DNA from 3 places in the Providencia huaxiensis genome. Region 2 is predicted to be linked to each of the others. Evidence: predicted binding sites of a transcription regulator. Region 2 holds the regulator's gene; each other region holds the start of a gene.
The links. Region 2 encodes ArgR, which controls arginine synthesis, uptake and breakdown. Its sites were predicted from a motif close to ANTGAATAAAAATACANT; they were not measured.
Positions count from the first base shown of each region.

Region 1: the regulator ArgR is predicted to act here: its motif matches at 6,072-6,089, upstream of argC (N-acetyl-gamma-glutamyl-phosphate reductase).
Region 3: the regulator ArgR is predicted to act here: its motif matches at 4,788-4,805, upstream of argA (amino-acid N-acetyltransferase).

Region 1 is NZ_CP031123.2:3,590,522-3,597,540, forward strand. Features, by position in the region: gene CYG50_RS18345 (YmdA family protein) at 1,101-1,454, shown strand; gene argH (argininosuccinate lyase) at 1,518-2,894, opposite strand; gene CYG50_RS18355 (argininosuccinate synthase) at 2,973-4,193, opposite strand; gene argB (acetylglutamate kinase) at 4,238-5,014, opposite strand; gene argC (N-acetyl-gamma-glutamyl-phosphate reductase) at 5,029-6,033, opposite strand; gene argE (acetylornithine deacetylase) at 6,136-7,019, shown strand, end outside.
Region 2 is NZ_CP031123.2:3,419,137-3,426,155, forward strand. Features, by position in the region: gene ispB (octaprenyl diphosphate synthase) at 1-252, shown strand, start outside; gene CYG50_RS17420 (DNA-binding protein) at 293-655, opposite strand; gene CYG50_RS17425 (DNA-binding protein) at 788-1,135, opposite strand; gene CYG50_RS17430 (helix-turn-helix domain-containing protein) at 1,652-1,924, shown strand; gene mdh (malate dehydrogenase) at 2,063-3,001, opposite strand; gene argR (transcriptional regulator ArgR) at 3,495-3,965, shown strand; gene CYG50_RS17445 (DUF6122 family protein) at 4,052-4,474, shown strand; gene mpl (UDP-N-acetylmuramate:L-alanyl-gamma-D-glutamyl-meso-diaminopimelate ligase) at 4,512-5,894, opposite strand; gene fbp (class 1 fructose-bisphosphatase) at 6,058-7,019, shown strand, end outside.
Region 3 is NZ_CP031123.2:2,875,393-2,882,411, reverse strand. Features, by position in the region: gene recB (exodeoxyribonuclease V subunit beta) at 1-835, shown strand, start outside; gene recD (exodeoxyribonuclease V subunit alpha) at 835-2,682, shown strand; gene CYG50_RS14915 (hypothetical protein) at 2,736-3,305, shown strand; gene argA (amino-acid N-acetyltransferase) at 3,410-4,753, opposite strand; gene amiC (N-acetylmuramoyl-L-alanine amidase AmiC) at 5,116-6,366, shown strand; tRNA gene CYG50_RS14900 (tRNA-Met) at 6,502-6,578, opposite strand; tRNA gene CYG50_RS14895 (tRNA-Met) at 6,597-6,673, opposite strand; tRNA gene CYG50_RS14890 (tRNA-Met) at 6,735-6,811, opposite strand.

The DNA.
Region 1 (7,019 bases), 170 kb from region 2:
TTTCGTGAATTCTCTGTCAAACCAAAGATAGATAATACCAATCACTATATCGATATTGTTTTGTTTTATCTATTAATAAATTGAAAAATGGTAGGGAAACCTCATTTTTTGAACAATACTCGCAATAAAACGAAACAAAATGTAATATTTGGAAACAAAATACGTCTTGCTAGTTATCCTTTAAAATAGATAATCCGTTAACTAATGGTTAAATTTATTTATCATAAACATCTTAGCATAACATGCTAAATAAAGGCGTTAACTGGTTTTTTTTAGATCTAAACGTCGACAAATCGCCTCTTAGCGTGGCTAAGTAAGGTCTTATTACCTATCCCAAATGTGAAAACAGAGTATATCGATATTCATAAGTTAAGTAGTACGACAAAAAGCATAGCTTTATCTAATCAACTCGGAAATTATGAATTTAAATGGGTAGGTAGTTCGAATAATACTGGGCTCATCAAAGTAGAGTATCAGTAATTGTCTCACCATCACTTCCATTAAGACTCTTCGGAGCTCTTTTTGTTACTCCCTAAAGGAGTTAACCAAACTTAGTACTAATATATACTCTTCAACTGATGAATAATCCCAATCAAATACCACCCTGCATGTTAATCATTATATTAACGTCAAATGAAAGAAACATTTTGTTATATTCCCTTTCACTCTTTATTAAAGTTTGTAAGTTTTTATATAAAAATAAATGTAAATTACAACCCACTTTTGTTAAATCCCACACTAAGCATTAATACAGATTGATAACAGCAAGAAAAAACACAGAGGATAAAACCTAAAAAACCCATGAGAAAGCAATAATACAACATATTACACCAATAATATTGCAAAAATTAGAATCTGCAGCCGCAAAAGTATGAGCGAATAGATTTAAATCATAATGGTAGTAGTTTTATTTTCTTTATATTTTTAAACATTTCCTTTTTTTATTTTACACCTAAACGGCGTTTTTCAATTTATAATCCCTTCATCAAAAACACCAGGGAATATCGAATCACTATTATTATTCTTATTTAAAAAGCACACATATCTAATTTAAACATACAGCAAGTTGATTAATCAAAAATCAATGACGGGATACTATTATGAAAAATTCATTATCAAATATTCAAAAATTCGGTGTTCGTTCGCTTACTGCGTTATTATTGGTTACCGCTGGCGCATCGATTAATGCCTATGCAAACAGTGACCAACAAAATGGCGTTATTAATTTTTCTGGTGCGGTAGTATTCCCGCCTTGTTTTAATGATGTCACTGACAAACACGTCACTTTAAACTGCTTAAATAACCAGTCTGATATGGTTGCCAACAAAGTGAATTTAAATGACATCACAAACACACAAGGGTGGAAAGTAATTAATGATGGCAGAGGGGAGTATTCATATAACTGGGTGAATGAAGAAAAACAACTCGGAATGCTAACCATTAAATATATTTAAAAACAAACGCGTTATGGGGATCGGGGTAGTCATGCTACCCCCCATTTTATCTTCGACAGCCAATCACAACCCTAATCGAGTTTTTGCTTCCACAATGGCTTTTGCCACTTGCTTTTGAGAAACCCCGCCTTTTGCTAATCGTTTATCTAAACAAGACTGCAGTGATAAAATTTCATAAACGTCCAACTGAATAGTATCACTGAATTTTTGCAATTCGCTGAGTGCCATTTCTTCTAAAGCCTTACCTTGCCCAATTGCGGCAACAACTGCTTCACCCACGATATGATGAGCCTCACGGAATGGGACACCTTTAGCAACGAGGTAATCGGCTAATTCGGTTGCGTTCGCATAACCTTGTTTCGCTGCATCTTCACAACGACTACGACGAATTTGAATACCATCAAGAACCAATGCAGCCATGTGCATACAATCTAACCAAGTATCTAATGCATCAAATAGCCCTTCTTTGTCTTCTTGCATATCTTTGTTGTAAGCAAGAGGAAGCCCTTTTAGCGTCATCATCATACCTGTCAGTGCACCTTGAACACGCCCACATTTTCCGCGGATCAATTCCAATGCATCAGGGTTTTTCTTTTGTGGCATTAATGATGAACCGGATGTCACTTTGTCTGATAATTCGACAAAACCTGCTTCCCCGCTATTGAAGAAAATTAAATCTTCTGCGAAACGAGATAAATGAACCATACCGATACTTGCGTTTGATAATAATTCAAGGACGTGGTCTCTGTCTGAAACTGTATCCAAGCTATTACGCGTTGCCGAAGCGAAACCTAGCCAAGATGCAAGCTGCTCACGGTCGATATCATAGGCAGTTCCCGCTAATGCACCACACCCTAATGGGCTGACATCTAAGCGTTTTAATGTATCTTGTAAACGACTTTCATCACGCGCTAACATTTCGCTATAGGCTAAACACCAGTGGGCAAATGTCACTGGCTGCGCACGCTGTAAATGTGTATAACCTGGCATCACTGCGTCTTGGTTATTTTCCGCGGTGATGACCAACGCTTTTTGTAATTCTGTCACCGCTTCAAGTAATAATGCGACTTGGTCTTTACACCACAATTTTAAGTCCGTTGCGACTTGGTCGTTACGGCTACGGCCAGTATGTAGTTTTTTGCCCAAATCCCCCACTTTATCAATCAGCTTACCTTCAACCCAGCTATGAATATCTTCTGCATCACTTTGCAGGATGATTTCAGGGTTATCTTGCACTTCTTTAAGTAGGGTATTTAGCGCTTGTTCTAAAGTTTGTTGTTCGCTATCAGACAATACACCAACTGTGACCAGTGATTTTGACCATGCGACTGAGCCAACAATATCTTGCTGCGCTAAGCGGTAATCGAAACGCAATGAATCATTAAACTGTTTGAACCGTTGATCTGCTTGTTGACTAAAACGCCCACCCCAAAGTGCCATAACTAATCCCTACCTGATTGATAAAATAAGTTTTTAACCCCGACAGCGGCCTTGGCTGCCGGGGGACTATCATTTGATTTATTTCGCTTTGTTTTGTTCTTTCAGCGCACGGATACGTGAAGACAGTGAGTAAAGGCGAATAAACCCACCTGCATGGCTGTGGTCATAGACTTCATCTTCACCGAATGTTGCAAATTCTTCTGAATACAGGCTTTTATCCGCTTTTTTCTGAATCGCAGTCACTTGCCCTTTATATAATTTCAGAACAACTTCACCCGTGACATCTTGCGCTAATGATTCAGCAGCTGCTTGCAGCGAGTGGCGTAATGGTGCAAACCAACGCCCATCATAAACGACATATGACATTTCTAAACCAAGTTGCTCACGCCATTTGTAGCTGTCACGATCAAGCACCAGTTGTTCAATGCCACGCAGTGCGGCCATCATAATGGTGCCTCCTGGGGTTTCATAACAACCACGAGATTTCATCCCCACTAAACGGTTTTCAACGATGTCGATACGACCCACACCGTGTTTTGCACCTAAAGTATTTAATGTTTCTAAACAACCGAGTGGAGACAATGCTTGCCCATTCACCGAAACGACTTCACCATGTTTAACACCAACAGTCACTAATTCAGCTTCATCTGGTGCATCTTGCGGGTCAACGGTCCATACCCAGCAATCTTGGTTTGCTGTATTCCACGTGCTTTCTAAGACACCACCTTCAGTAGAAATGTGCCATGCGTTCTCATCTCGACTATAGATTTTTTCTAAGCTTGCCGTTGTTGGAATATTACGCTCTTTCAGATAATCGAGCAGCGCTTCACGGGAACGTAAGTCCCACTCACGCCATGGCGCAACCACTTGTAACTGTGGTGCTAATGCCGTATAGGTGCTTTCGAAGCGTACTTGGTCATTACCTTTACCTGTTGCGCCATGAGCAACCGCATCTGCACCCACTTTTAAGGCAATTTCAACTTGTGCTTTAGCAATAATTGGGCGAGCCATTGACGTACCTAATAAATAGCTACCTTCATATAACGCACCTGTTTTAAGAACAGGGTAAATATATTCTTTGATGAACTCTTCACGTAAATCGACGACATAGCACTCAGATGCACCTGACTGTAGCGCTTTTTTCTCTACGCCGACTAACTCTTCTCTGTCTTGCCCCACATCTGCAACAAAGGCCACAACTTCGCAATCATCATAGTTTTCTTTTAGCCATGGAATAATTGCTGATGTATCCAGACCGCCTGAATATGCTAATACAATCTTTTTAATGCCCTTTTTCATAACGTACCTATCCGCTCAATTAATATGGTTATTCCATGGCTCATTTATGATGCCAAGATCCGTGTTCCAATTGCTGTTCCATTAAACAGCTCGGGAAGTTGTTCTGCATGACGCCAGCTTGCAATATCAACAGAACGTTGCAAGGCAGCCGCAGCGTCTAATGCCGCATTGACCTTCACAATCATTCCATCAGTAATAATTCCCTGCTCAATGAGCTTTTGCGCTTTTTGTGTCGTCATTTCGTCAATTTTTTGGCCTTTGCCATCCAAAATACCGCTTACGTCAGACAGTAAAACCAAATCTGCGTTTAAGGCTTGGGCAATAGCGGTTGCCGCTTGGTCCGCATTTACGTTCATCAGCTCACCGTTAGAGGTGATACCGATAGAGCTAATAATGGGTAAATACCCCGCCCCCAACAATAATTTCAATAACTTCGCATCGCCGGGTTTCGCATTACCAACATGGCCTAATTCTTCGTTTAATTGCGTTACTGTGGCACTTTGCCCATCACCGAGGGAAAGCCCTACAGCCGGAAGTTGATACTTCGTTGCCCATGCCAATAATGTTTTATTCGCCGTACCTGCTAATGCCCCGGTAATGATATCGATTTGGTCTGCTGGCGTGACCCGTAACCCCTGCTTTTTAACGACAGGTAATTGCAGTTTTTGCATCAATTCATCAACTAAACAGCCACCGCCATGCACAATCACCAACTCACGTTGATGGACTTGACGATAGGTTTGAATAGCTGTAAATAATTTTTCAAGTGCCTCGACGCTATCAAGTAACACTCCGCCCAATTTAATCACTAAGGGTTGCATGGGGTTAATCCTTCTTAAAATAAAGACTGAGTTTCAGCAAAACCAAAACGAATATTCATGCACTGAACGGCTTGTGCTGCCGCACCTTTGAGTAGGTTATCTTCTGTACCCACTAAAATCAGATATTCACCATTCAATACATAGCCAATGTCACAAAACGGTGTCCCCACTACCGATTTCAATGCAGGAACGCCTTTTTCATATAGCCGCACTAACGGTTTATTTTGATAAGCATCTTTAAACGTTTGTGTGATTTTTTCTGCCGTCACACCCGTTTTTACTTTGCATGTAATCGTGGCAAGAATGCCCCGAGAGAAATTACCCAAATGTGGTGTGAAAATAACCTCTCTTCCCAAGTGAGTCGCAATTTCTGGCTGATGGCGATGAGTAAAGATGCCATAAGGCTGCAAACTCACTTCACAAAAGCTATTGGTCATCGAGGCTTTACGGCCTGCACCGGAAACACCGCTGGTGGCATTAATCACTGGCCACATCGCTTCATCCAGTAAATTTTCTTCAATCAATGGTTTAAGGGCTAATTGGGAAACCGTTGGGTAACACCCTGGAACCGCAATCAACTGCGCTTGACGAATTTTATCGGCCTGCCATTCCGCTAAACCGTAAACTGCTTGCATTAGCCATTCAGTATTTGTATGTTCAAAGCCATAGTATTGCGTATAGAAGGCAGGATCTTGAACACGATACGCACCCGATAAATCGAACACAATGCAGCCCGCTTCAAGAAACTGAGGTGCAATGTCGTGGCTCACTTCATGTGCCGTGGCAAGGAAAACAACATCAATACCTTTCGCTGCTTCTGCGACATCTGTTAATGGCAGAACAGGAAGATCTATGATGCCTTTATACTGAGGGTGCAAATCAGAAAAACGTTTATTTGCATCCGCACTTTGCTTCGATACCATCAATCCTTGAAGATTAACTTCAGGATGGCGTTGCAAATAAGCGGCTAATTCTGCTCCAGTATAGCCACTGGCCCCGATAATGAGTGTGTTCAACATATGCTTTCTACCTTGTACTCGTGACCCAAACAGTTTAATGTGTATTTTTATTCAAATAAAGTGCATGAATATTGATACTATTATGGATAAAGGCTGTCAACAGTGAATATTAAATTACCTGCATTTATTGAGATTTATCGTCAATTAATTGCCATTCCGTCGATTAGTGCGACTGATTCTCATTTGGACCAGAGCAATAAAGCCCTTGTTGAGCTTCTCGGTGGGTGGCTCGAGACGTTAGGTTTTTCGGTCAACATTCAACCCGTGCCGGAAACACGTGATAAATATAATTTGCTTGCTTCCATTGGCGAAGGAAATGGTGGGCTGATGCTATGTGGTCATACCGATACCGTGCCCTTTGATGATGGACGTTGGAGCAAAAACCCGTTTGAGCTGACAGAGCATGATGGCAAGTTATATGGGCTCGGAACCGCAGACATGAAAGGCTTCTTTGCGTTTATTGTCGATGCGTTACGCGATATGGATCTAACGCAGCTCAAGCGACCATTACATATCCTAGCAACAGCGGATGAAGAAACCTCCATGGCTGGGGCACGCTATTTTGCAGCTAGTACAGCACTAAGACCGGATTTTGCGATTATTGGTGAGCCGACGTCGTTACAACCGATCCGCGCACACAAAGGGCATTTATCGAACGCTATCCGTATTACTGGGCAATCGGGGCACTCTAGTGACCCAGAGCGTGGCGTCAATGCGATTGAATTAATGCATGAATCTATTTCTCATTTAATGGATTTACGAAATACGTTAAAAGAACGATTTAACAATCCTGCATTTGTCATTCCCTACCCGACGATGAACTTTGGTCATATTCATGGTGGTGATGCTGCTAACCGAATTTGTGGTTGTTGTGAATTACATATGGATATTCGCCCGCTGCCGGGGCTAACTTTGCAAGACTTAGATGAACTACTCAATGAAGCTCTTGAGCCTGTTAGTGCCCGTTGGCCGGGACGCTTGGCGAT
Region 2 (7,019 bases):
CTTCACGCAATGCAAAATGGTAATGAAGAAGAATCCGCGTTGATCCGCCAAGCGATTGAGCAAGGCAATGGGCGCCATCTGTTAGATACGGTTCTGGCAACCATGAAACGCTGTGGTTCCCTTGAATATACCTATGCAAGAGCCCAAGAAGAAGCACAAAAAGCGATTGATGCCTTGAATGTAATTGAAGATTCAATTTATAAAGATGCATTGATCGGCTTAGCTTATATCGCAATTCAACGCCACTCTTAGTCACTAGAAAAGACAAAGCAGATCAAGAAAAGGGGAAACGTTATTTTTCCCCTTTGTCTTCTTCATCGATTTGAGCAAGCAGTGACGACAAACCGTAACGCAGGATATATTTCACTATTTTATTGCGCTCAGACTCTGTCAGTTGGTAATACGCTTCCGACCAAATTTGCAATGCATCTGTTCTTTGGCTTTGGTAAGTTACCGAAGGCTCATGCAGGCTAAGTTGCCCTTGGATTTCCCCCGGTAAGCTTTCAAAATAATACTCAACAGCTTTACCCTGTACCCCTCTTTTACGGCGGTTTTTCCAGCCTTCTCGTCTTGCCATTAGGTTAATTCCCTGAGGAGATGTCGGGAGTCCTTCTAACCCAGCTAATTCTTTGGCAGTGAACCACAATTTTTTCATTTTTCACTTCACACTTGTATTATGAAACCTGCTTTTGCAGCTTTACTAAAATGTCATCTGTTAAAAATTTTTTTTAATTCAATATAATATTATTTTTATATATTAATTATTTACATCTTAAGTAATTGTAAATTAATTATTATTAATTAAATTAATTAGCGCTAGTGCCCCTTCGCGCATAATAAATGTCAGGATAATGTCTCGTTCATCATTGGAAAGCTGGTTATAAGCTTCCTGCCAAATAAAGGCATTATCATTTCGTTTTACTTGATAAAGTGGTGAAGTTTCGTTAGCAAACTGGCTTTCAAAAATATCGATAGGTAAAGAACTTATATGGTATTCCAAGGCTTTGCCTTGAATACCTCGTCTTTTGCGACTTACCCAGTTTTCACGCCTTGCCATGGCATTAATGCCTTGAGTTGTCATGGGAAGCCCTTGTAACCCAACCAACTCTTTTGCCGTAAGCCATTCCTTGTACATGCTGACCCTCCTAGTCATGATGACAATTCGATTTCCAGTTGTTGAAAACTATCTCTATTTTCTCAAAACTTCATTAATCTATTCGTTTTATTTATACCTATAAATAATAATATACAAATCATATTTGTTATTAGAATTCTAATTTCTTTTAATAACAGACAATTAAATAATTTACTCGCTAATAATTTAACTAATTTTATTAACTAATCTAGATATATTATGAGTACAAGTAAAAAGTAGCATTAAATATGTCATTCCTCTCCCTAACTAGAAAGAGTTAGTTTTAATAACAAAGCTTTATCCTAATTCACAGTTCTTCATTCTGACTTTCTATTTAATTTCATAAAAACCACGGCAGTTTCATAAAATGAATTTTTAAGAAAAAATCAGAAATTATTTTGGGAAATTTCTGTTATTTTATTTCCAATAACTAAACGGATGTACTGACTGTACCATAATTTTCTGTTACTCGTACCACTAACTCTACATGATTCTAAGTGAAAAAAGGACTAAAAAATGATTTTACGGAAATCGGACTGGCACCCTGCAGATATCATTGCTGCTTTACGTAAACGTGGGACAACCCTTGCCGCAATTTCACGCGAGGCAGGGCTAAGCTCTTCAACGTTAGCAAATGCGCTATCACGCCCTTGGCCTAAAGGGGAATGGATCATTGCAAATTTCTTAGCCATTCACCCAGCTGAAATTTGGCCAAGTCGTTATTACGACCCAATTACAGGGGATTTATTAGAAAGAAAAGTCAGAGAAAAGGCACCAGTGGAAGATTAAAAATTGTATGGGATATAGATATAAGGCTGTGAATAATCAATGTATTCACGGCCTTATCTTTTGATGGCAACCCAATAAAAAAGGTTGAGCTCTAAACGAAACTCAACCCTTTACAATTAGGAAAAGTGTTAACTGGCATTAGCCATTAATAAATTTTTCACCTAATTCGATATCTGCTTTTAATACATCTAGCATGTCTTTCAGTGCTTTCTCTTCAAATGCACTTAATTTACCGATTGGTAAATGTTTTTCGATACCGTTTTTGCCTAAAACAACGGGTTGTGCAAAGAAGCGAGCATGCTCACCATCACCTTCGGTGTAAACACATTCAACCACATTGCTTTCGCCTTGCAGACCACGAATTAAAGATAAACCTAAACGTGCAGCTGCTTGGCCCATAGATAAAGTTGCAGACCCGCCACCCGCTTTCGCTTCAACGACTTCTGTACCTGCATTTTGAATACGCTTAGTTAACGCTGCAACTTCTTCGTCAGTGAAGCTAACACCTTCAATTTGAGATAACAGTGGCAGGATAGTCACACCAGAGTGGCCACCAATCACAGGCACTTCGAGGTCATTAACATTTTTGCCTTTTAGTTCAGCAACAAATGTATTAGAACGGATGATATCTAATGTCGTCACACCGAATAAACGGTTTTTATCGTAAACGCCTGCTTTTTTCAGGACTTCAGCAGCGATAGCAACAGTGGTATTCACTGGGTTAGTGATGATACCAATCAATGCTTTAGGGCAAGTTTCAGCAATTTGTTGGATCAGATTACGGACGATACCCGCATTGATGTTAAATAAGTCAGAACGGTCCATACCTGGTTTACGTGCAACACCCGCAGAAATAAGGACAATGTCAGCACCTTTTAATGCAGGTTTTGCATCTTCGCCAGCAAAGCCTGTCACTTTAACATCAGTAGGGATATGGCTTAAGTCAGCAGCAACACCTGGAGTGACTGGTGCGATGTCGTAGAGGGAGAGTTCTGAACCTGCTGGGAGCTGGTTTTTGAGAAGAAGGGCGAGAGCCTGACCGATACCACCTGCTGCACCTAGGACTGCAACTTTCATTCTGAAACTCCTTAATTTGTACTTTAAAAAGATATCACTTTATTTGTTATACACTTAACACATTACGTATAAAAAACAATTTGTTAACAGATAGAGAGAGAGTTTAACGCAAGAGAACTTGTTTATTAATTGCCAGTATTCTAAACAAATTCCTTATCTGTTAATGAGATAACGGGCACTTTTTTAACAAATAGTTTTTCTGGGTATTGCATTTCGCACAATAAGTTGTTTTCTGTGTATATTTTTCAATCAAAAACATTTTTATTAACAATAAATTTACAACGAATATCTGAAAAATTCATTGCTCTATTATGCTAATTTTTCATTTTCACAATTTACGATAAATTGATACTTCTAACTACCAACCTAAAACGAAATTGCTTAACTTTAAGTTATTCGCTGGTTATAAACTCATCATAACGCAATTTTGTTGCATAAAAATGCACTTTTACGGATAATACAGCTTAATTCAATGCAAAAGAATGGGTTGATTATGCGCACTCCGTCTAAACAAGAAGACTTGGTTAAGGCTTTTAAAGCCCTACTTAAAGAAGAAAAATTTAGCTCGCAAGCTGAAATTGTCACGGCTTTGCAAGAAGAAGGCTTCGAAAATATTAACCAATCAAAAATTTCCAGAATGCTAACCAAATTTGGTGCTGTTCGCACCCGTAATGCAAAAATGGAAATGGTATATTGCCTACCGACAGAGCCTGGTGTCCCTACCGCCACCAGCCCACTCAAAAACTTAGTTTTGGATATAGACTACAACCCTTCTGTTGTCGTGATCAGAACGAGTCCAGGTGCTGCACAGCTTATTGCACGTTTATTAGATTCATTAGGTAAAGCAGAAGGAATTTTAGGTAGTATTGCTGGTGATGATACTATCTTCTCAACACCAGCCAACAATTTCACCACAAAAGAGTTGTATGAAGCGATTTTAGCGTTATTTGAACAAGAGCTTTAATCTATTGATATACATTAGAATAAGAGGGAAATTCGATTTCCCTCTTATTGTTTTTGTCTGTTTCTATTCGATTTTGAGACATCATTTTGTTATTTGATATTTTCCGCAACTTCATACACTACGGCTTTCACTTTCTGATGCCAATTGCCTTTGGTTACCTATTTTGGCGAAAAAATTGGAAACTCGCTGCCCTGATCATGATAGCCACGATGGCTATCGATTTAGATCATCTGCTAGCTGACCCTATTTTTGACCCAGAACGCTGTGGTATTGGGTTCCACCCACTTCATTCCTTTTGGGCTGCGGTTGTTTATGTGGTGTTACTATTCATGCCATCATGGAAACTCAAAGCGATTGCGGTTGGCTGCTTGTTCCACCTTTTCACAGATTCGCTAGATTGCTATATGGGAAGTTTAAAAAAAGAGATGAATAGCCCAATAACATTAAGTCTCGTCATAGAACAGTGCCCATTGAGTATGCCAAACATAAAAAAAACCCAGCAATCATAAGGATCACTGGGGTTATCAAATAGCTAGCTAAGAGAATTTAATCATCTTGCTCTGTTTCTGCTTTCGCCTTCAAAGCTGCGAGCAATTTGCCATGAATGCCGCTAAAACCACCATTGCTCATCACCAAAATATGGTCACCCGGTTGTGCGGTTTCAATAATCATATTGGTGAATGCCTCAATATCTGCACTCCAACGGGCGGGTTGAACACATTTTTCAGCAATATCCGTCACCATCCAAGGGATATTGGCCGGTTGGAACAGAAACACTTCATCTGCACGGCCTAGCGCAGGCGCAATATCATTTTTATTGACTCCCATTTTCATGGTATTCGAACGAGGCTCGAGCACTGCAAGAATACGTGAAGTTCCGCCAACTTTGCTGCGAAGTGCTTCTAACGTTGCCAAAATAGCCGTTGGGTGATGTGCGAAGTCATCGTAAACACTAACGCCATTTTCAACACCACGTAACTCAAGGCGACGGCGTGCATTGATAAAGCCATTCAAGGCAAGGCAAGCTTCTTTTACTGGGACTCCTACATGGTGAGCCGCAGCAATCGCCATCAATGCATTTTGGATATTGTGGTTACCCACTTGTGACCAAGCGACTTCACCCACTTTTTCTTGTTGGTAGTACACGGCAAAGTGGCTGCCATCGTGGCTTAGCTTCTCTGCTTGCCATCCACCATGCTCCCCCCCCACCAGCTCTTGTTCACTCCAGCAGCCCATTCCAATCACTTGTTTTAAATGATTATCGTTGTCTGGTGTGAAAATTTTGCCACTCGCTGGCACAATGCGTACAAGGTGATGGAACTGTTTTTGAATCGCTTCGAGGTTTTCAAAGATATCCGCATGGTCGAATTCAAGGTTGTTCAATACCAAGGTTTTCGGGCTGTAATGAACAAATTTAGAACGTTTATCGAAAAATGCACAGTCATATTCATCCGCCTCGATAACAAAAAACGGACTTTCGCCAATCTTAGCGGAGACATCAAAGTTACCCGGAACACCACCGATAAGAAAACCGGGCTTGTAACCACACTCTTCTAAGATCCACGCAAGCATCCCCGCGGTAGTCGTTTTACCATGGGTTCCCGCCACGGCCAGTACCCAACGTTCGGGTAACACATGGTCATGAAGCCACTGCGGGCCAGATGTATACGGCAAACCTCTTTCTAACACAGCTTCGACACAAGGGTTACCGCGCGTCATTGCATTACCGATCACTACCATATCCGGTATTGGGTCAAGCTGAGCCGGATCAAACCCCTGAATGAGTTCAATCCCTTGATTTTCAAGTAATGTGCTCATCGGTGGATACACATTGTCATCCGAACCCGTCACTTTATGCCCTAAAGAACGAGCCAATATTGCTAAGCTTCCCATAAAGGTACCGCATATACCTAAAATATGTATGTGCATTCTTTTTCATCCAATTAGCATGAGGTTGGTCACTATTCTACCCATCAAAAACAGGTTTATAAATGCATTAACCTATTAATCTTTTTTTTATTTAGTTAAACTCTCCCCGCGCGAGGGTAAATGCCCCGCAAAACCTCTGTCAATTTTATTCAGGACCTTCGTCATGAAAACATTAGGCGAATTCATCGTCGAAAAGCAACAAGATTTTCCTCATGCAACAGGTGAGCTGACTTCTTTATTATCAGCTATCAAACTGGGCGCTAAAATTATCCATCGTGATATTAATAAAGCTGGACTTGTCGATATTCTTGGCACTAACGGTGTTTCGAATATTCAAGGTGAAGTTCAGATGAAGCTTGACCTGTATGCTAACGAAAAACTGAAAGCGGCTTTAAAAGCACGCGGAGAAGTCGCCGGTATCGCCTCTGAAGAAGAAGACGAAATTGTCATTTTCGAAGGAGACCGTGCAGAAAACGCAAAATATGTTGTTTTAATGGACCCACTTGATGGTTCTTCGAACATCGATGTAAACGTTTCCGTTGGAACAATTTTCTCAATCTATCATCGTATCACGCCAATTGGCCAACCGGTTACAGAAGCTGATTTCCTGCAACCAGGTAACCGCCAAGTGGCTGCGGGCTACGTGGTTTATGGTTCATCAACGATGTTAGTTTACACCACGGGTGTTGGTGTACACGCGTTTACTTACGACCCATCATTGGGCGTTTTCTGCTTATCTCATGAAAAAGTGATGTTCCCATCAGAAGGGAAAATGTACTCCATCAACGAAGGAAACTATATCAGGTTCCCGATGGGCGTTAAAAAGTACATTAAATATTGCCAAGAAGAAGATAAAGCAACAAATCGCCCGTATACCACTCGTTATATCGGTTCTTTGGTTGCAGATTTCCATCGTAACTTGCTCAAAGGGGGAATTTATATTTACCCGAGTACAGCAAGCCATCCAAATGGAAAATTGCGCCTTCTGTACGAATGCAACCCAATTGCATTTTTAGCAGAACAAGCCGGTGGTAAAGCTAGCGATGGGGCTAATCGCATCTTAGATATTATTCCTAGCGAATTACACCAACGTGCACCGTTTTTTGTCGGAACGGAGTCGATGGT
Region 3 (7,019 bases), 540 kb from region 2:
AGCAGAAGAATCAGTTTCAGCATTGCAATTTGCGAATTCATTATCCCCGAATATGGATATTGAGGCTAGTGTTGATGTAGAGCAGCAGGAAGACGAGTCTTTGACCCTAACTCCTCATCAATTTCCTAAAGGTGCGTCACCAGGAACATTTTTACATAGCTTAATGGAAGAGATTGATTTTAGTGAACCAGTTTCTCAAGAATGGTTGGCTGAAAAACTTGAATCCTCAGGGTTCGACTTACAGTGGGCACCAATGCTGCAAGAATGGCTACACGCAATTGTACATGCACCACTATCAGAAGACGGGTTATGTTTATCTGCTTTACGGCCTCAAGACCAATTAGATGAGATGCAGTTTTATCTGCCTATTGAGTCAATGTTGAGTGCAGGCCATTTAGATAAAATAACACATCAATATGATCCATTATCACAACGTTGTCCTCCACTAAGTTTTGAGAAGGTTCAGGGAATTTTAAAAGGGTTTATTGACCTCACCTTTTACTGGAAAGGTAAATTTTACCTCCTTGATTATAAGTCAAATTATCTAGGGGAAGACGCTAGCTTTTATACTCAAGAAGCGATGGCTGAAGCGATGATAGACCACCGCTATGATTTGCAGTATCAACTATATTCGTTGGCGTTACATCGTTACCTAAAGCAAAGAATGCCTAATTATGATTATGAAACCCATTTTGGGGGTGTCTATTATTTATTTCTAAGGGGGGTAGATGATGTTAACTCCAGTAACGGTATTTTCTTTTATCGCCCTATAGAAGCGTTTATTGAAGCGTTAGATAGCTTATTTAAAAATGTTCAACAAGGGGAACCCGCTTAATGAAATCCCTATTTAATCAGGCTATTGAGCTACGTATCTTTACACCTCTTGATGTGCAATTTGCTTACAGTATTTCTGATGATAAGCACCCGATAGTGCTTATGATTGCCGCACTTCTTAGCGCAGAAACTATGGCTGGGCACGTTTGCTTAGCATTGGCAGATGTTATACCTGAAAAGTTATTTGCAGGAAGGCATCCTGAATTAGCCGCTGAATTTTGGCAAAAAATGGGAGAGCCGAGCGAACAAGTACTTTATCAAACGCTCAAACAAGCAAATGCAGTGTCGCTATCAACAGAAAACCAGATCTCGCCTTTAATACTTTCAGGGGAATACTTATATTTTCAACGGATGTGGCAATATGAGCAATATGTTGCAAAGTTTTTCTCTAACACATCAATAGAAAAGCAAAATAATGCCCAAATCAAGGAAGTACTAGATAATTTATTTCCTACTACTGATGATATTGATTGGCAAAAAATTGCAGCAGCAGTTGCCGTAACCAGCAAGGTGTCAATCATATCAGGGGGGCCAGGGACGGGAAAAACAACAACGGTTGCACGTATCCTTGCCGCATTAATTAAGCTTGAAACCAAACTTCACCACAAAATTAGAATAGAGCTGGCTGCTCCAACTGGTAAGGCGGCAGCTAGGTTGACGGAATCTCTTGGTGAAGCGATGAAAAAGATGCCTTTAACCGATGAAGAACGCGCTGTTTTGCCTAATCATGCAAAAACATTACACCGTTTATTAGGGGCTCAACCTGAAAGTCAGCAGTTTCGTTATAACCGAGACAACCGTTTATCTCTTGATGTACTCATTGTTGATGAAGCCTCAATGGTAGATTTACCCATGATGAGTAAATTACTTGAGTCACTGCCTGAAAATGCAAAATTAATATTTCTAGGTGATAAAGATCAACTTGCTTCTGTCGAAGCGGGTGCTGTGTTAGGGGATATTTGTCAGTTTGCTGATAACGGTTATAGTGTGGAAAGGGCATCTCAACTTTCGGCGCTAACAGGATATTCAGTTGCAGCTTATGCATCACCAAACGGCCCAATTATTCGTGATAACCTATGTTTATTGCGTAAAAGCTACCGTTTTTCTGCAGACTCAGGGATTGGCCAACTCGCTTTTGCTGTAAATGAAGGGAATGTTTCTCGAGTTCAACAATTACTAAATCAACAACGTCCAGATGTGCATAGTTATATTCAAGAAACAGCGGATGATTACGCGAAAATTTTATTAGATGCCGCTGAAAATTATAAGGAATATCTACTTGCGGTTAAAGATAAAGAAGATCCTGAGCAAGTTCTGAAAAAATTTAACCAATATCGGTTACTAACGGCTCTGCGGGAAGGGCCTTTTGGCGTTATTGGCCTTAACGATAAATTAGAAAAATTATTTCATAGGCAAGGGATAATAAACCGCCCATATAATTTATTGAATAAACACTATGCAGGCCGACCAATTATGATTAGTCGTAATGATAGCCCATTAGGACTTTTTAATGGGGATATAGGCATCATTTTACCAGATGAAGAAAATGCACTGAGAGCCTATTTCCAATTTCCAGATGGGTCTATTCGTGGAGTACAACCTAACCGGCTTCCACAGCATGAAACAGCTTATGCAATGACCGTTCATAAATCACAAGGTTCGGAGTTTGCTCATACCGCATTGGTTTTACCAAATGTATATTCTCCAGTGATGACACGTGAGCTTGTGTATACAGCGATAACTCGAGCTAAAAAAGAGCTATCTCTTTACGGTAGCCCAAAAGTATTACGTCGAGCCGTTGAAACGCCAACTAAGCGACGGAGCGGTTTAGCGACCCAATTAATGTAACTAACTTATTTGTAAGTTACGTGAATAATTCACCCTAAAGTAAAGGTAATGAGATGGATAACCAGCAAGAAATGACGGCAATTACAGTAACATTAAATGCAAGGCTTGAGCCTATTAGGCGTGGTGACTTAGACGATGCATTTAATGAAGTCATGAAAAGCATGGATAAAAATATCCATGTCACAGGTGGTGGGACATTATTAGGTGATAATGGTGAAGCGCAGGAATGTGATATAGAAATAGCACTTGAAGAGGCGAGTGACGAAAATATCAGTTTAATTATTCAACTTTTTTCTTCAATGTTAGCTCCAAAAGGCTCTCGTTTATTTATTCATGGGGAAGATGTTCGAATCGATTTTGGTTCAGATGAAGGTATGGCTATTTATTTCAACGGGACAGAACTCGCGGATGACGTTTATGAAAACGGGGATATCAGTGAAGTGTTCGATATTCTAGATGATGCTGTGGAAGATATTGGAAGCATTCATGGCGTTTGGGATGGCCCGACAGAAACCGCATTCTATTTTTATGGTACATCTTTCGCTGAGATGAAAGCGGCAATCCAACCACATTTAGATTCCATTCCTTTGTGTGAGAAAGCTAGAGTTATTCAGATAGCTTAACGGCTATTCCGTAGTTTTAAAGCTACGACCCAAACTATGCATCCTTGTATAGTTTGGGGCTAAAGTCAGTGACGAAACAGTAATTATGCTTAAGACTCTAATATTCACTTATCAGCTTGGTTTTTTAGGTCTAAAATCAATATCTTAGAGCGACGCTGGTAGTTATATAAAGCCTGCTTTTTCATTGGTAACATCTCAATCTCCGCGGGGGTAAAACCACGCTCTTGAAACCAATGGATACTACGAGTTGTCAGGACAAATAGTTTATCTAAACCAAATTGTTTTGCTTGTACAGCAACACGGTGCAGTAACTCCTCTCCTCTAGATGAACTTCGGTAATCAGGATGAACAGCGACACAAGCCATTTCACCTAGTTTTTCTTCTGGGTAAGGGTAAAGCGCTGCACAAGCGATGACTAAGTTATCACGTTCAATAATGGTAAATTTATCAATTTCCATTTCTAATTGCTCACGTGAACGTCTAACTAAAATACCTTGTTGTTCTAATGGGCGAATAAGCTCTAATATTCCACCAATATCATTAATGTTTGCACGGCGGATTTGTTCCGCACTTTCCATGACGATTTGGGTACCAATACCATCACGAGAGAATAACTCTTGAATTAACGAGCCATTTTCTTGGTAGCTCAATAGGTGGCTACGGCGGACGCCTCGGCGGCAAGCTTTTGCGGCTCCGCGTAAAAAGCGCACAGTTCCTGAATAGTAATCACCTTCAGATTCAAGTTCTTGGATGCGGTTTTCTGCTTCATTTGGGAATAATTCAGACAAAATATTGCCTTCTTTGTCTGCTACACCTTGTGAGGAGCAAAAACCGATCAGTTTTTCCGCTTTCATTTTTACTGCTAATTGAGTGGCAATTTCTTCAGAGGTCAGATTAAAACTTTCCCCTGTGACTGAGACGGCAACCGGCCCAATTAGTACAATAGAACCATTATCTAATTGATTATTAATGGCTTCTTCATTAATACGACGGATCCTTCCACTGTGGCAATAATCAATACCATCGTCAACGCCCAGAGGTTGGGCAATAACGAAATTGCCACTAACCACATTAATGTGTGCGCCTTGAAGCGGGGTATTACCTAAGCTCATAGATAACCGAGCCGTGATATCTAATTGTAAAGCGCCAGAAGCTTGCTTTACATATTCAAGAGTATTCGCATCGGTGACGCGAGTATGTTTATGATAAACCGCATCATATTTATGCTCTGCTAAAATGTCCTCAATTTGAGGCCTAGCGCCATAAACGACAACAATTCTGATGCCTAAACTATGCAATAATCCTATGTCATTGACAATGCTAGGAAAATTTTCATGCGCAATCGCTTCACCACCAAGCATAATAATAAATGTTTTGCCGCGGTGGGCGTTTATATAAGGAACCGAATGGCGAAACTCATCAACCAACTCGGTGCTGCGCTCTTTCATAACAACCCTCTTAATTGAATTTTTATTCGTTAATAATGTATTTTTATTCTTTTTGTCGGTAAATATCAAGTAAAAGATGGGATAAAAAAAGTAACATTTTTATTTTTTACATTTACATATCTCTAAATTTAACTCGATATACTCTATGAAAACTAAATTGCATAAAATTGACACAGAAAGTCACTCACAAATATTTTCTCTCAGTATGATTAGGTTATACTCATGTCTGTAACTCTATAGATGCTTTGATATATTCTTAATGACAGAGTGCAAATGATTAGTTAGAGTGCGTATTTCAAGGCTAACTATTAGCATTTATCCTAAAATCACTTTATTTCTCAGTTCTAGGTTCGGAATTATTGATGAGTCACCAAGATCACAACCCATCGAAGCGTCGTTTTATTCAAGGCGCAGCAGCAGTTATGTTACTGAGCATTAGCCCATTCGGTTTTTCTGCGAGTAGCAGCGTGGTGGCTGTGCGCATTTGGCCAGCATCGAGCTATACACGAGTTACATTGGAATCTAGTACTCCATTGAAGTACCGTCAGTTTGTGCTTAATAACCCTGAGCGTATTGTGGTCGATCTTGAAGGGGTGCAGTTAAATAATGTATTGAAGGATATGGGAACTCAAATTCAAACACGTGATCCCTACCTTAAACTAGTTAGAGTTGGGCAATTTGATCCGAAAACGGTTCGCTTGGTATTTGAAGTTAAAAATAAAGTCAGTCCTCAATTCTTCTCGATGGCCCCTGTTGCGGAATTTAAGCATCGCTTAGTTCTTGATTTTTATCCAGGTAAAGGCGTTGACACCAATGATGATCCTCTATTGGCATTACTTGAGGATTATAATAAAGGTGATCTTGAGGAGAGCATGCCTGCTCAAGCGAAGAAACCAGGTAAAGCAGGGACGGATCGCCCAATTATTATTATGATCGACCCAGGACATGGTGGCGAAGACCCCGGTGCGATCGGCAAATATAAAACGCGCGAAAAAGATGTGGTTTTACAGATCGCACGTCGGCTAAAAGCACTGATAGATAAAGATCCTAAAATGCGCTCCTATATGACACGCAATGAAGATGTCTTTATTCCATTAAAAGTCCGAGTGGCGAAAGCGCGTAAAATGCAGGCAGATTTATTCGTTTCAATTCATGCGGATGCATTTACTAATCGTTCAGCCCGAGGCTCTTCTGTTTTTGCACTATCGACGAAAGGCGCGACCAGTAATACGGCTCGTTACCTTGCACAAACACAAAACGAAGCGGACTTAGTGGGCGGAGTGAGTAAAAGTGGTGATGTGTATCTTGACCATACGATGTTTGATCTCGTGCAAACTGCGACAATTAATGACAGCTTGAAATTCGGTGATGAAGTACTAAAACGGATGGGGAAAGTTAACAAACTGCATAAAAACAGAGTTGACCAAGCCGGTTTCGCGGTACTTAAAGCACCTGAGATCCCATCGATTCTAGTCGAAACCGCTTTTATTAGTAATTTGGAAGAAGAGAAGAAATTAAAAACAGCAAAATTCCAACAGCAAATGGCAGAATCCATTTTTGAAGGAGTAAAAGCTTATTTCCGTAACGGTGGTGCATTAGCGATCCGCAACTAGTTAATTTAAAAAGATTAAGAAAGGTGATAAACGTATGTGGATCGCCTTTTTTATTTTTCAGTTATGATTAAAAATAGAATTTTTATAGTGATATTAAAAAGGTGATGGGGGACCAGAAAGGGGACTCAAAAGAATTGGTTGCGGGGGCTGGATTTGAACCAACGACCTTCGGGTTATGAGCCCGACGAGCTACCATGCTGCTCCACCCCGCGACTGAAGAGGTAAAAAATTGGTTGCGGGAGCTGGATTTGAACCAACGACCTTCGGGTTATGAGCCCGACGAGCTACCATGCTGCTCCATCCCGCGACTGAATTTTTACGACTTTATACTGCAGATTTTTTGTTACTTTACTGATTTAATCAGTAATTGGTTGCGGGGGCTGGATTTGAACCAACGACCTTCGGGTTATGAGCCCGACGAGCTACCATGCTGCTCCACCCCGCGTCCGATGCGGGCACTATACTCGGGATGAGATCTGATGCAAGTTTTTTCGTGTTTTTTTTTCAAAATTTAGCATTTACCGAACAAAATTTGTTCTGTCTGGCTGTTTTTTACACTTTGATGAGTTGGTGAAGGAAAATAACCACTCTAAATATATTTACACGTTTCATTCCCTAATTGGGTTTGCTATTGTGCGCTTCATATTGGATTG